DNA from 2 places in the Arthrobacter sp. 9MFCol3.1 genome. Region 1 is predicted to be linked to the other one. Evidence: predicted binding sites of a transcription regulator. Region 1 holds the regulator's gene; the other holds the start of a gene.
The links. The regulator HrcA, encoded in region 1, represses chaperone genes, less so after heat shock. The targets are predictions, from matches to a motif close to TTNGCACTCGNNNNNNNCGAGTGCNAA.

Region 2: the regulator HrcA is predicted to act here: its motif matches at 3,846-3,872, upstream of groES (co-chaperone GroES).

The regions. Positions count from the first base shown of each region.
Region 1 covers NZ_JIBJ01000004.1:376,992-384,180, forward strand. The annotation lists gene hemW (radical SAM family heme chaperone HemW) at 1-545, shown strand, start outside; gene C560_RS0104510 (DUF4870 domain-containing protein) at 676-1,095, opposite strand; gene C560_RS0104515 (DUF3097 domain-containing protein) at 1,239-2,090, opposite strand; gene hrcA (heat-inducible transcriptional repressor HrcA) at 2,407-3,420, shown strand; gene dnaJ (molecular chaperone DnaJ) at 3,498-4,628, shown strand; gene C560_RS0104530 (16S rRNA (uracil(1498)-N(3))-methyltransferase) at 4,631-5,419, shown strand; gene C560_RS0104535 (GerMN domain-containing protein) at 5,472-6,398, opposite strand; gene C560_RS0104540 (DNA polymerase IV) at 6,753-7,189, shown strand, end outside.
Region 2 covers NZ_JIBJ01000005.1:326,492-333,680, reverse strand. The annotation lists gene C560_RS0106825 (acyltransferase family protein) at 1-1,429, opposite strand, end outside; gene groL (chaperonin GroEL) at 1,698-3,308, opposite strand; gene groES (co-chaperone GroES) at 3,390-3,686, opposite strand; gene C560_RS21365 (hypothetical protein) at 4,419-4,853, opposite strand; gene C560_RS0106805 (class I SAM-dependent methyltransferase) at 4,920-6,143, shown strand; gene C560_RS0106800 (shikimate 5-dehydrogenase) at 6,214-7,047, opposite strand.

The DNA.
Region 1 (7,189 bases):
CCAAGCTTGCCGCGCAGATCCGCCGTGGCGAAGTCCCGGAAATTGACGACGACGACCACGCCGCCAAATACGAACTCGCCGACGAGCTGATTTCCGCCGCCGGGCTCGCCTGGTACGAGGTCAGTAACTGGTCCCGCACCCCCGAACAGGCCTGCCGGCACAACCTCGCCTACTGGCGCGGGGACGACTGGTGGGGCATCGGGCCCGGGGCGCACTCGCACGTCGGCGGCGTCCGCTGGTGGAACGTCAAGCACCCCACCGCCTACGCCAACCGCCTCGGCGCCGGCGTCTCACCGGCCGCCGGACGTGAAACGCTGGACAGCGAAACCCGCAACGTGGAACGCGTCATGCTCGAGGCCCGGCTGAACTCCGGACTCGATATCCCGAGCCTCGGCGGCCTGGGGGACACCGGCAGGCACGCCGTCGCGGGGCTGATCGCTGACGGCCTCGTGGACCCCGCGGCCGCGTTCAAGGGCCGGCTCATCCTCACGCTCAAAGGCCGGCTGCTGGCCGACGCCGTCGTCCGCAGGATCCTGCCGGACTAGTCTGCCGGCCGCAACGCGTCCACAGCTTGGCTGCCTGCAGTAGCGGCCGCACACGGCCGGCGGCACAAAAAAGAGCCGGCCGCTGCCCCATACGGGCAGCGGCCGGCTCTCTCTAGTTTGGTCCGGCCGGCTATTTGATCCAGCGCAGGTTGAACTCGTAACGGTGCGGCTGGCCGCGGTTGACGTGGATGCCTGCCGCGACCGAGAAGCACGTCACAGCAATCCAGATCACCGTGGCGAGCACGGCGAAGAGGTTGCCCACCACCGGGATGAAGACCAGCAGATTGGCCAGCACTGCGGCGAGGGTCGGCGGCAGCGTGAAATTGAGGGCTTCCTTGGATTCCTGCGCCGTGAACGGGCCGCGGTCCTTGAAGATGAGGTAGATCAGCAGCGACGGCACGCAGCCCAGGATGCCGCCGAAGTGGGCGAGCGTGGCCCACTGCCGGTCCTCGCTGGCCGTCAGCGGCAGCGCGTTTGCCGGAACCCCATGGTACGGGGGCTGGCCATGGCCAGCCTGATTGCCCGTGTGTTCGCGTGCGTTATCTGCCACGGTGTAGCCCTTCGGATTGCGGTGATGCGTTGCTGCCTGGGTTGTGCCTGAACTAGCCGGGACCGCACTGGAAGCGCGGCCGCCGTTTCAAGAATACTTGCTCGCACCCGGAAATGGAGATCAGGGGCGGCCGCCGCGGCGGACTAGGGCACGGTGAGGAAGTCAATGACCTCTTCCACGCGGCCGAGCAGCGACGCCTCCAGATCAGCGTAGCTGCGGACAGCACCCAGGAGTTTCTGCCAGCCCAGGCCGATGTCCTCCTTTGTGGAGTGGGGCCAGCCGAAAGCCATCAGGATGCCGGTCTTCCAGTCCATGCCGCGGGGGATCACGGGCCACTGCTCGATCCCCAGGACCGCGGGCCGGATGGCCTGCCACACGTCCACGTAGGGGTGCCCCACGATGAGGACGTTGCCGGCGGCGCCCGGTGAGGCCATGACGGCATCGGCGATCCGCGACTCCTTGGAGTCGGGCACCAGGTGGTCCACGAGTACGCCGAGGCGCCGCCCCGGGCCCGGGCCGAACTCCGCCACGGCGGCTGCGAGGTCGTCAATGCCGTGCAGGGGTTCGACGACGATGCCCTCCACCCGGAGGTCATCGCCCCACACCTTCTCCACCAGTTCGGCGTCGTGCTTTCCTTCCACCCAGATACGGCTGGCCTTGGCCACTTGGGCGCGCTGCCCCGCCACCCGCACCGAGCCCGACGCCGTGCGGCCGGCACCGGCGGCCGGTGCCGCTTTCTTCGGGGCCGGCGGCATCAGGCGGATGGGCTGGCCCTCCAGGAGGAAGCCAAAGCCGAGGCGGAAGGACCGCGACTTGCCCCGCCGGTCCTCCAACGCCACCACGTGCATGCCGCCGGACTTCTCCACCCGGGTCACGGCCCCCACCCAGCCGGACTGGACCTCCTCGAGGACCATCCCGCGTTCCACCGGGACTTCCGGCAACTGGGTCTTGGCGGGGGCGGACAGGTCCTGGGGTCCCCAGTTCTGGTACGACATCTCTACACGCTAACTTTGCACTCGGAATGTACGGCGGTCGGTGGAACTCTCCGGGGCCGGAACCGGACCGCGACGGCGCGGCAACGGCAGCGGCTGCCACGGTCTCGGCACCGGCGTGACGGGAATCGCGTTCCCGCGGGCCACGCCTGGAGCGAATCCAATGCTAACAACGCGGCGACTCATATTAGACTGGTTAGCACTTAGGCATGTCGAGTGCTAACCCTTGTCCTGTTGCGGACCGTCCGTGCAGCACTTGTGGACCCGGACGGACACGGCGGACGGCACCGACTGCGGGACAGTCGATTGGAGGTGGAGCGTGAGCGAACCGCGCAAACTCGAAGTGCTGCGCGCCATCGTGGAGGACTACGTTCATTCGCGTGAGCCCGTGGGTTCCAAAGCGCTCGTGGAGCGGCACCATCTCGGCGTCTCCAGCGCCACGATCCGAAACGACATGGCGGCGCTGGAAGACGAGGGCCTGATCACGGCACCGCACACGAGCGCCGGCCGGATCCCCACTGACAAGGGCTACCGGCTTTTCGTCGACCAGATCTCAGCGGTGAAGCCGTTGTCCCCGGCCGAGCGCCGGGCCATCCAGGCGCTGCTGGAAGGATCCGACGACCTCGACGACATCCTTGACCGGACCGTGAGGCTCCTCTCGCACCTGACCAACCAGGTCGCCGTCGTGCAGTATCCGTTGCTCAGCCGCGCCCGGGTGCGGCACATCGAGTTCGTGCTGCTGGCGCCCCGGAAAGTGCTGGCGGTACTGATCGCGGACACCGGAAAGGTGGAGCAGCGCGTGATCGACGTCGGGCAGGACCTTCCCGACGACGCGTTGGCCGAACTGCGTACCAGCTTTCTGGCCAGCCTCTCCGGAACCCCGCTGAGCCTGATGCCGCAGCTGCTGCCCGCCGTCGTTGCCGGTGGCCCGCCCGCGCGGCGCGGAGCGGCCCAGGCGCTGGCCCGCGGCCTGGAGGCCCTGGCCACGAGCAGCCGCGAAGAGCGCATGGTCATGGCCGGCACCGCCAACCTTGCCCGCTCCAACGTGGACTTCCCGCTCAGCATCGGCCCCGTGCTGGAGGCCCTCGAGGAGCAGGTGGTCATGCTCCGCCTGCTCAGCGAAATGGCCGAAGACCCGCGGGGAGTCACGGTCAGCATCGGCCGGGAAAACCCTTACGACGGTCTGGCCGAGGCCTCCGTTGTGGCCACCGCTTACGGGCCGGACGCCACGGCCAAGGTCGGCGTGCTCGGCCCCACCCGGATGGACTATCCCACCACCATGGCCGCCGTCCGCGCGGTGGCCCGCTACCTTTCGAGGATCCTGGGGCCCTGACAGGCCCGGGACCGAACACGACTTCTTGCCCACAGGCAGTGCCCCACAGGCAGTACGAAAAGGAAGAGATACACACTTTGAGCAGCCACTACGACGTTCTTGGAGTCTCCCGCGACGCATCGGGGGAGGAGATCAAGAAGGCCTACCGGAAACTGGCCCGCACCCTGCACCCGGACGTGAACCCCGGGGAGGACGCCTCGGACAGGTTCAAGGCCGTCACCCACGCCTACGAGGTCCTCTCTGATCCGCAGAAGCGCCGGGTCTACGACACCACCGGCAACGAGAACGGCACCGACAACGGCTTCGGCGGCGGCAGCTACTCGGGCCAGGGCTTCGCCTTCCAGGACATCTTCGAGACCTTCTTCGGCGCCGGCGGCGGCCAGGGCGGCCCGGCGTCCCGGGTCCGCCGCGGCCAGGACGCCCTGATCAGCGTCCGCATCGACCTCCGCGACGCCGTGTTCGGCGTGAACAAGAAGCTCGAGGTCGACACGGCCGTCATCTGCCCCACGTGCGAGGGGTCCTGCTGCCGCGAGGGCACCCACCCGGTCCGCTGCGACATCTGTGGCGGCAGCGGTCAGGTCCAGCGCGCCGTACGGTCGATCCTGGGTCAGGTCATGACGTCCGCCCCCTGCGGATCCTGCGAGGGCTTCGGCACCGTCATCAAGGACCCCTGCAACGAATGCAGCGGCCAGGGCCGGATCCGCAGCCGCCGTTCCCTGACCGTCAAGGTCCCGGCCGGCGTCGCCACCGGTACCCGCATCCAGCTGTCCGGCCAGGGCGAAGCGGGCCCTGCCGGCGGCCCCGCCGGGGACCTGTACGTGGAGATCCGGGTCAACAACGACCCCACCTACGTGCGCGAGGGCGATGACCTCCACGCGAGCCTCAACATTCCCATGACCGCTGCCGCGCTTGGCACCGAAATTTCCCTCGACACCTTCGACGGTCAGCAGGAGATCGACGTCAAGGCCGGCACCCAGTCGGGCGAGATCATCACCCTGCGCGGCCTGGGCGTCACGCACCTGCGCGGCCACGGCCGCGGCGACCTGAAGGTGCACCTGCAGGTGGAAACGCCGGTCAAGCTCGATCACGTTCAGGAGGAACTGCTCCGCCAGTTGGCCAAGCACCGCGGCGAGCACCTCACGGAAGGAAAGCTTGCGGCCAGCGGCGGCGTCTTCGCCAAACTGCGGGACCGGCTCGGTAACCTGTAGCGGTGAGTAACCCGGTCTTCTTCACCGCCCCAGGCACCCTGGACCAGCAGGTCCCCGGCTCGGCCTTCGTCCTTGAGGGCGGCGAGGCACGCCACGCCGTCACCGTCAAGCGGATCGCCGTCGGGGAAACCGTCGACATCGCGGACGGCGCCGGCAAACGCCTGACCGGCACCGTGACCGCCGTCGCTCCCGGGGAGCTGACCGTCGAATGCGTGGACCTTGCCGAGGAACCGCGGCCCGGAACCCGGCTGGTCCTGGTCCAGGCCCTCGCCAAGGGCGATCGCGACGAACTCGCGGCCGAGACCGCGACTGAGTTGGGCATCGACGCCGTCATTCCCTGGCAGGCCGAGCGGTCCATCGTGCGGTGGAAGGCTGAGCGGGCCGCGAAGGCGCATGCCAAATGGCAGTCGGTGGTGACGGCCGCCGCCAAACAGGCGCGCCGGGCATGGATTCCCGAGGTCCGGGCCGCCGTCGACGGTGCCGGGCTGCAGGCGGCCGTGGCGGCGGCAGACCTCGCCGTCATCCTGCATGAAGACGCCGTGCGCCCGCTGCGGCAAGTGCTCGAATCCTGGTTGGAATCCGCGCAGCCCGGCGAGGTCATGGCAGGCGATGCCGGATCCCGTGAGGTCCTGCTGATCGTGGGTCCGGAAGGCGGCATCAGCCCGCGGGAGGTGACCCGGCTCTGCGACGCCGGCGCGGTCACGGCCCTTTTGGGGCACCATGTGCTGCGCTCGTCCACGGCCGGGCCCGCCGCCACCGTGCTGGCCAGCGACATCCTCGGCCGCTGGTGACCTGCGGCAGCCGCCGTCACCGGTGACAGGGACGGCTATTTGACGGTGACGGTTATTTGACCGTGAACCCGCGGGTGTCCTGGAATACTTCCTTGGCGCTGTCGGATGCGTCCACCTGCGACACCCGGACCTCGTAATTGCCCGGGCCGAGGTTCACGGACAAGGTGAACAGCCCGGACTGGGTTGCATCGGCCGAGGCCGTGGCGCTGCCGTTGAGATACGCGGTCTTGGCGTTGTCGCTGTCGCCGTCAACCTTGAGGATCGCCCAGCGGAGCTTCCCGCCCTGGACGGTGCTGCGGCCACGGATCTTGACCGAACCGTCGCCCACGGACGTGCCCTCCTGCGGATCAATGATCCACACAGGGGCCACCATCCCGGCGCTGCGGGACGTCGGTTCGCCCAGACGGACATGGTTGAAGGCGACGTAGTCCGTGTGACCGTCCACCAGCACAACCACCTGGACCTGCTGTCCGGCATCGATGAGGCCGGCGCTGGCCGCGGCAGCTGTCGCCGTGTAGACGAGCTGCTGGATGGCGCGCTCGGCCATGGCCGCATCCACGTTGCTGTTGAAGGCATCAGCGGAGACATCCACGGTGATGACGTTCTTGCCGGAAATCGACGTCGCCAGCTTCTTCGGATTCTGCCAGGGCGTGAAAAAATCCGGATCCAGCGGCTTCTGCGACATCATGACCCGCAGGGCGCGGGTGACGGGATTGTCCTGGTCCGGTACGTCGCGGAACTCGCGGTACAGAAACGCGTTGTCATTGCCCCGGCCGATCCAATACACGGGAGCCTTGTTCGACGTCTGGGCTGTCTCGAGCGGAGCGCTCGTGGTGGGCACGCCCGACGCCGGGACGGGAATGAGTTCCGACGGGCTGCTGGAATTCGTGATGCCGCTTTGCGGCGTCGCCACGCAGCCGGACAGGACGAGGGCGGCAGGCAGCGCCAACGCCAGCGCGGCGCGGCGGATGCGCCCCACCGATGGCTGCTGAACTCCACGCTTGCTGATGCCGCTGTCCCTTCGTCTTACGCCCCGCGTTCCGCGGTGATGATCCGTTTGTAGCCGTCGTCGACCGCTGGCGGCCGCCCGTCCCTCACCGGCCGGAGACCGGCCCGGCGATCCCGGGGGAGCCGGATTCCAGCATGGCACACGGGCACGGCGCGGCAGCCGGGTTTGGGCCCCGGCGCCGGAACTGCAACGGGAACGATATGAGGCCGATACAAAGTTGATACCTAAAGTGGCCCGCTGGTGGTTCCAGGCGCGGACGCCGATGGCGCCCCTCGTTGCTGAGCCAGCGATCCCTGCCGGGGTCGTTTAGGGCAGACTGGTGGCGTGAGCGGAATCCCGTGGGTGCTGCACGTCGATCTCGACCAGTTCATCGCGGCTGTCGAAGTACTCCGGCGGCCGGAGCTTGCTGGCAAGCCGATCATTGTCGGCGGCCGGGGCGATCCTACGGAACGCGCCGTGGTGTCGACCGCATCCTACGAAGCCAGGGCGTTCGGCGTGGGTTCCGGCATGCCCTTACGCATTGCGGCCCGGAAAGTGCCCGACGCCGTGATCCTGCCCGTCGATCAGGAGGCTTACCTGGCGGCGTCTGAAACGGTCATGGCCACCCTGCGCGCGCAGCCCGGCGCCACCGTGCAGGTGTTGGGGTGGGACGAAGCCTTTGTGGGCATCAAGACAGAGAATCCGGAAGCCTACGCCCGGCAGGTGCAGGCCGCTGTCCTGGAGCGTACGCAGCTGCATTGCAGTGTGGGCATCGGCGACAC
Region 2 (7,189 bases), on a different contig from region 1:
TTTGGAAACAGTCCTTCTGAAGCGTCTTGTCCTTCGGCTGCAGGTCACCGGAACACGAATTCGGCAGGCTCGCCCAGTCCTGTGGCAGCGTCTGCGGGGTGGGGAGCAGGACGGCGTTGGCATCGGCCTGGTCCACAAAGCCCGGCGTCAGCGCCAAGGCGCCCGGGTTGTTCTTCGGGGCCTGTGCCAGGACTGCTTCGCTTTCGAGGTGCTGCTGGATCTGAATCCCGGCCAGCGGCACGGCTGCGGTGACCACGGCCACGGCGATGGCAACGAGGGCGCGGCGCCGCCGCACCTCCGGCCACTGCCACTCACGCCAAGGCTTCTCAATAAAGCGGGTGGTGAGGTACGCGAGCACCAGCGAAACGGCAACGATGACGGCGCCCGTGATCAGACCCGCCTTTTCCCTGTGCAGCACGGCCAGCGAGATGACCAGAACCGGCCAGTGCCACAGGTACAGGGCGTACGAAATGTCACCCAGCCGGACCAAAGGCTTCGAACTCAGGATCCGGTCGACGCCGAACTTGCTGCCCGACTGTCCGGCGGCGATGACGCAGGCTGCCGCCAGGGTGGGCCAGAGTGCCACGAACCCGGGGAAGGAGGCCTGGACATTGAGCAGGAGGCCGCAACTGAGCATGGCCACAATGCCAAGCCAGCCAAGCCCGATCCGCCAGCCGCGCGGAAGCCGCAGGGCAGGAAGGGCCAAAGCCACCAGGGTGCCCAGGGCAAACTCCCACAGCCGGGCCCATGTGTCAAAGTACGCCTCCGTTTGGCTCGCCTGGGTGAAGACGATGGAGTAGAGCAGCGAACCAACGAAGATCCCGGCGAAGACGTAGCACAGCAGCACCCGGTAGCGGAGCTTGAAGCGCTTGGCGACGACCGCGGCCCCCACAAAAATGAGCGGCCACAGGATAAAGACCTGGCCCTGGATCGAAAGGGACCAGAAATGCTGGAAGGGGCTGGCCTGGCTGTGGTCCGCGGCGTAGTAGTTCGTCGCCTGGGTCTGCAGGAACCAGTTCTCGGCATAGACCAAGGAGGCCCAGCCCTGGTTGATGATTTCCATCCACCGGGTCCGGGGCAGGAACAGGACAGTTGCGGCGAGTATGGCCACCAGGACGGTGACGGCGGCCGGGACGAGGCGCCGGAAAAGGTGCAGCCAGTGTTTGATGAGGGCCATGGACCGGCCCTGCTCGTAGCGGCCCACGAACTGCAGCGTCATGAGGAAGGCCGAGATCAGCAGGAAAACGTCCACGCCGCCGGAGACCCGGCCCAGCCAGATGTGATAGCTCATGACCATCAGCACGGCGAGGGACCGGAGTCCCTGGATTTCGGGCCTGAAGGTGGATTTTCGGCCGGCCTTGGGTGCGGGATCGTGCCCCGCCGCGGCATTGTGCCGGGCAGGCCGGGGCAAGGTTCCTTGCTGTGTCATAGAACTATCCCTCAACCAGATAACCAAAGCCTCCATGTTACCAAAACGTAATTTTGATGGCCAATCGCCGCGGCGGCCACTGATCCCCATTGAGACATGCCAACGTGGGAGTTTCCAGTGAACCTGGGACGCTGGAGCGGCGCCTGACGGGTTAACTCTGCCAGAATGACGGCACCTTCCGGCCAAGAACACGGCAGAACGGCAGCAGAGACTCGACAGAAAAAGGACGGCCCGGCAAGTTGCCGGACCGTCCCCCTGCGGGCAGAGCCTAGTGCTTGTGCCCTGCGTGCTCGTCTTCGTCAGCCGGCTTCTCCACCACGAGGGTTTCCGTGGTGAGGACCAGTGCTGCGATGGAGGCCGCGTTGCGCAGAGCCGCACGCGTCACCTTGACGGGGTCGATCACGCCGGCGGCGATCAGGTCTTCGTATTCGCCGGACTTGGCGTTGAAACCTTGGTTCACGGCGGACTCGGCGACCTTGGCAACGACGACATAGCCGTCGAAGCCGGCGTTCTGGGCGATCCAGCGCAGCGGCTGGGTCAGGGCCCGGCGAACGATGCCGACGGCGGCAGCCGCGTCACCTTCGAGGGCCTGGACGACAGCGTCCTCGTCGAGCGCCTTCAGGGCGTGGATGAGGGCGGAGCCGCCGCCGGCCACGATGCCTTCTTCGAGGGCAGCGCGGGTGGAGGACACGGCGTCCTCGATGCGGTGCTTCTTTTCCTTCAGCTCAACCTCGGTGGCAGCGCCGACCTTGATCACGCCGATGCCGCCGGCCAGCTTGGCCAGGCGTTCCTGCAGCTTTTCCTTGTCCCAGTCCGAATCGGTCCGGGTCAGCTCGGCGCGCAGCTGGGCAACACGGGCGGCGACGTCCTCGGCCGAACCGGCGCCGTCGACGATCGTGGTGTTGTCCTTGGTGACCGTGATGCGGCGTGCGGTGCCGAGCACCTCAAGGCCAACGGTGTCCAGGCTCAGGCCCAGCTCCGCGGAGACAACCTGCGCACCGGTGAGGGTCGCGATGTCCTGCAGCATGGCCTTGCGGCGGTCACCGAAGCCCGGTGCCTTGACGGCAACGACGTTCAGCGTGCCGCGGATGCGGTTGACGATCAGCGTGGACAGGGCCTCGCCCTCGACGTCTTCGGCGATGATGAAGAGCGGCTTGGAGCTCTGCAGCGCCTTTTCCAGCAGCGGCAGGAAGTCCTGCACCGAGGAGATCTTGCCCTGGTTGATCAGGATCAGCGCGTCCTCGAGGACGGCCTCCTGGCGTTCCGCGTCAGTGACGAAGTACGGGGACAGGTAGCCCTTGTCGAACTGCATGCCCTCGGTGAGGACCAGCTCGGTCTGCGTGGTGGAGGATTCCTCGATGGTGATCACACCATCCTTGCCGACCTTGCCGAACGCCTCGGCCAGGAGCTCGCCGACCTCGTCGCTCTGAGCGGAGATCGCGGCCACGTTGGCGACCTGCGTGCCTTCAACCGGGCGCGCGTTCTCCAGCAGGCGGGCAGCGACGGCCTCGACTGAGACCTCGATGCCACGCTTGATTTCGCCCGGAGCGGCGCCTGCCGCTACGTTGCGGAGGCCTTCCTTGACCAGGGCCTGGGCCAGGACGGTGGCGGTGGTGGTGCCGTCGCCGGCAACATCGTTGGTCTTGGTGGCGACCTCCTTGGCAAGCTGCGCGCCAAGGTTTTCGTAGGGGTCGTCCAGCTCGACTTCACGGGCGATGGTCACGCCATCGTTGGTGATCGTGGGGGCGCCCCACTTCTTGTCCAGTACGACGTTGCGGCCGCGGGGGCCCAGCGTGACCTTGACGGTGTTGGCGAGCTTATCGATGCCGGCTTCAAGCGACCGGCGGGCAGCGTCGTTAAACGCAAGCTGCTTTGCCATGGTTTTGTCCTTTCAAGACAGAACCCCGCGCAACTGATCCAGACAATGCGTAAGGATCGGCTGCGCGGGGGTCCAAGAGAGTTACTTTACGACGATCGCCAGAACGTCGCGGGCGGAGAGCACGAGGTACTCGGTGCCGCCGGTCTTGACTTCGGTTCCACCGTACTTGGAGTAGATGACGACGTCGCCGACGGCAACGTCGATGGGAACGCGGTTGCCGTTGTCATCGAAGCGACCGGGGCCTACTGCAACAACTTCGCCTTCCTGCGGCTTCTCCTGCGCGGAGTCCGGGATAACCAGGCCGGAAGCCGTGGTCTGCTCGGCTTCGAGCGGGCGGACAACAATACGATCCTCAAGAGGCTTAATAGAGACCGACACTCGGACCTCTCCTTTTCGTCAGCAAATTTGTGGACTATGAAGCGGTGATGCCAAGGCGCACAGACCGTCGTCGCGGTGCCGGCAGCGTGCCTGGCGGAGCGCGCTTCATGTGTTAGCACCCTCCTAGGGAGAGTGCTAATGACGACTCTATGTAAATGGTTAGCACTCGGTCAAGGCGAGTGCCAGAAATTCGTTCCGGGTGAACATGCCTCCCCGTGGGAGATGCCCATTTTTCGCTGCCGCCGGTGGACGCTTGGGCATCATGTTCGCTGCCCGCGCTGAGCGATGGACATGCCCAGCGTGCGCGGGCTACGCCGAGGGGACATGCCCAGCGGTTGCGGGCCACGCCGGAGGACATGCCCAATCTTCGCCACGGCCAGAGGACACTCGGGCATCATGTTCGCTGCCCGCGCTCAGCGATGGACATGCCCAGCGTGCTCGTGCCACGCCGGAGGACATGCCCAGCGTGCGCGGGCTACCCGGGAGGACATGCCCAATCTTCGCCACAGCCAGAGGACACTCGGGCATTATGTTCGCTGCCCGCGCTGAGCGATGGACATGCCCAGCGTGCGCGGGCCACGCCGGAGAACATGCCCAACGGTTGCGGGCTGCCCGGGAGGACATGCCCATTCGTGGCGCAGGAGGCTGGGCATGTCCTGTGGCCTGTGGCACCGTTTGGCGTTACGGGCGCTGGGCCCACGCGTTGCGCCCCCGCGGGCGCCTACTCGGTGGCTACTGGCCTGCGAGGTCGTCGAAGTCCACGTCCTCGCCGTCGTCTTCGTCCGTGTCCTGGCCTTCGTCGTTCCGGTGCCGGTACATCAGCACGGCACCGGCGGCGGCCAGCAGGATCCCTGCGATGAGGAAGATGATGCCGCCGAGCCGGGCCGCGGTATAGGTGTCGCGGATGGCCCGGGCCTCGTCCGTGGCGTCCTGGACGTTCTTGCCACCGACGGAATACACGGTGGCGTTAAAGGAGTCGAGGAAGAAGATGATCACCAAAAGTGCGACGGACACGACGGCGATCACCGCGCCGGCGATCAGCGCCGGTTTTGCGTAGCGGGCCAGCCCCTGCGGGCGCCGGCGCTCCTGCCCGGCGTCGTCGTTCCCGACCGTGCCCCGTCCGGCCGTGTCCGCTGAAATGTTGTCGCCTGTGCCGCTGTCTTCCATGCCGTCAAGCCTAGCCCCCGCCGTCCGGTCACAGCGCGCCCGCGGACCTCAACTACGCTGGATGGCATGACTGACGCACCGCAGGAACATATTGCCCCGATCCTCACCCCCGAGGGCTGGGAGCTGCTGGCGTCGTTGGGGCCGTACCACGAGGACGAGGCCTTCCGCCTCACGGCGGCGCTGCGCAAGGCCGGCCACTCCCCCGAAATGGTCTCGGCCGTGCTCACCCAGTCCCGGCTGCGGACCAAGGCCGAGGCGAAGTTCGGCGAGTTCGCCCGGCAGATGATCTTCACTAAGGCCGGCCTGGAACAGGCCACCCGGCTAACCGTGGCGGCACGGCACGCGCAGCGGTTCGCGGAGGCCGGGATCGGCCACGTCGCGGATCTCGGCTGCGGACTCGGGGCGGATTCGATGGCGCTGGCGTCCCTGGACCTGGTGGTCACCTCCGTGGAAATGGACGAGGCCACGGCCGCCTGCGCCACGATGAACCTGATCCCGTTCCGCAATGCCACCGTGGTGCATTCCGATGCCACGTCGGTATCGCTCGAGGGGATCGACGGCGTCTGGCTCGACCCCGCCCGGCGCACGACGTCCACTTCGGGAACCAAGCGGATCTGGGATCCGGAGGATTTCTCCCCGCCGCTGTCCTTCGTGGAGTCACTCGCCGGTTCCGGCCGCGCCGTCGGCGTGAAGATGGGCCCGGGCATGCCGCACGATTCCGTGCCGGCCGGCTGCGAGGCGCAGTGGGTCTCCGTGGGCGGGGACGTGACCGAGGTGGCCCTGTGGTTCAACGCGGTGCGGCGTCCCGGGGTGCGGCGCGCGGCCCTCGTACTCGGACCCCTTGGCTCTGCTGAGCTCACCAGCGGCGAGGACTTCGGCGCCGGCCCGGTGGCGCCCGTGGGACCCGTGGAGGGTTACCTGTATGAGCCCGACGGCGCGGTGATCCGCGCCGGCCTGGTGGCCGACGTCGCGCTCCAGCTCGGCGGGCACCTCGTGGACGAGCACATCGCCTACATCTGCGCCCCGGAGCTGCACGACACCCCGTTCGCCAGGGCGTACAGGGTCCTGGAGGTCATGCCGTTCAACGTCAAGGCACTCAAGTCCTGGGTCAAGGATCAAGGCATCGGGGTCCTGGACATCAAGAAGCGCGGCACGGCTGTCACGCCGGAAGAGCTGCGCAAGCAACTCCTGCCCGGCGGCAACGCCAAACACAAGGACAAGAAATCGGCCACCCTGGTCCTCACCAGGATCGGCGAGGACCGGGTGGCCATCTCGGTCGAGCCCGTCTAGCCCCGCCAGCGAAATCCCACGGGCGCTGGGCCCGCCGGCAGGATCCCAGGGAAGGGGGCGGGCGGCCGGGTTACTGGGCCCGCGTGAACTCCTCGGCGGCCCGGATTTGCTCGTCGGTCGGCCGGACGCCGGTGTACAGCACGAACTGCTCGAGCGCCTGGATCGTGGCCACCTCGGCTCCGGTGATCACGGTCTTGCCGGCCGCGCGGCCGGCCTTGATGAGGGGCGTCTCGGCGGGGAGCGCGACGACGTCGAACACCACCTTGGCGGCGTCGATGGCCTCCTGCGGGAAGGGCAGCGCGGCGGCGTCCGGGCCGCCTGCCATACCGATAGGGGTGACGTTGATCAGCATGTCGGCCCTGCCGGTACCGGACGCCGCAGAGCCCAGTTCGGCGCTCCAGGCGAAGCCGTACTGTTCGGCCAGGGCGCGGCCGGATTCTTCGTTGCGGGCCACGACGGTCACGTCCTTGAACCCGGCATCGCGCAGCGCGGCCACGGTGGCCTTGGCCATGCCGCCGGAGCCCAGGACCAGCACCGAATAGTCCGTGGGGACCGCATTGCTCTGCAGGAGCTGCTCGATTGCGGTGTAGTCGGTGTTGTAGGCCGTGAGCCGGCCGCCGTCGTTGACGATGGTGTTGACCGAGTCGATGGCCTTCGCCGACGGGTCCATGACGTCAACGAGGGCGATCACGTCCTCCTTGTAAGGCATGGACACCGCGCAGCCGCGGATGCCGAGGCCGCGCACCCCGGCGATCGCCTGGGCGAGGTCGGTGGGGGCAAAGGCCTTGTAGATCCAGTTCAGGCCCAGCTGTTCGTACAGGTGGTTGTGGAAGCGCGTCCCGTTGTTGCTGGGCCGGGCCGAGAGCGAGATACACAGGGTCATGTCTTTGTTCAGTATGGGCACAGCTCCATTAAACGCCAGGATGCGTCCGGCCACCCGCGGCTCACCGCGCGACTGCCCGCGCCGTCGCTGACCAGCCACGTTGTGAATACACTCACGCACCAGCGGCAACTTTGACACCGTCCCGGGGCCGGCCCTGCACTAG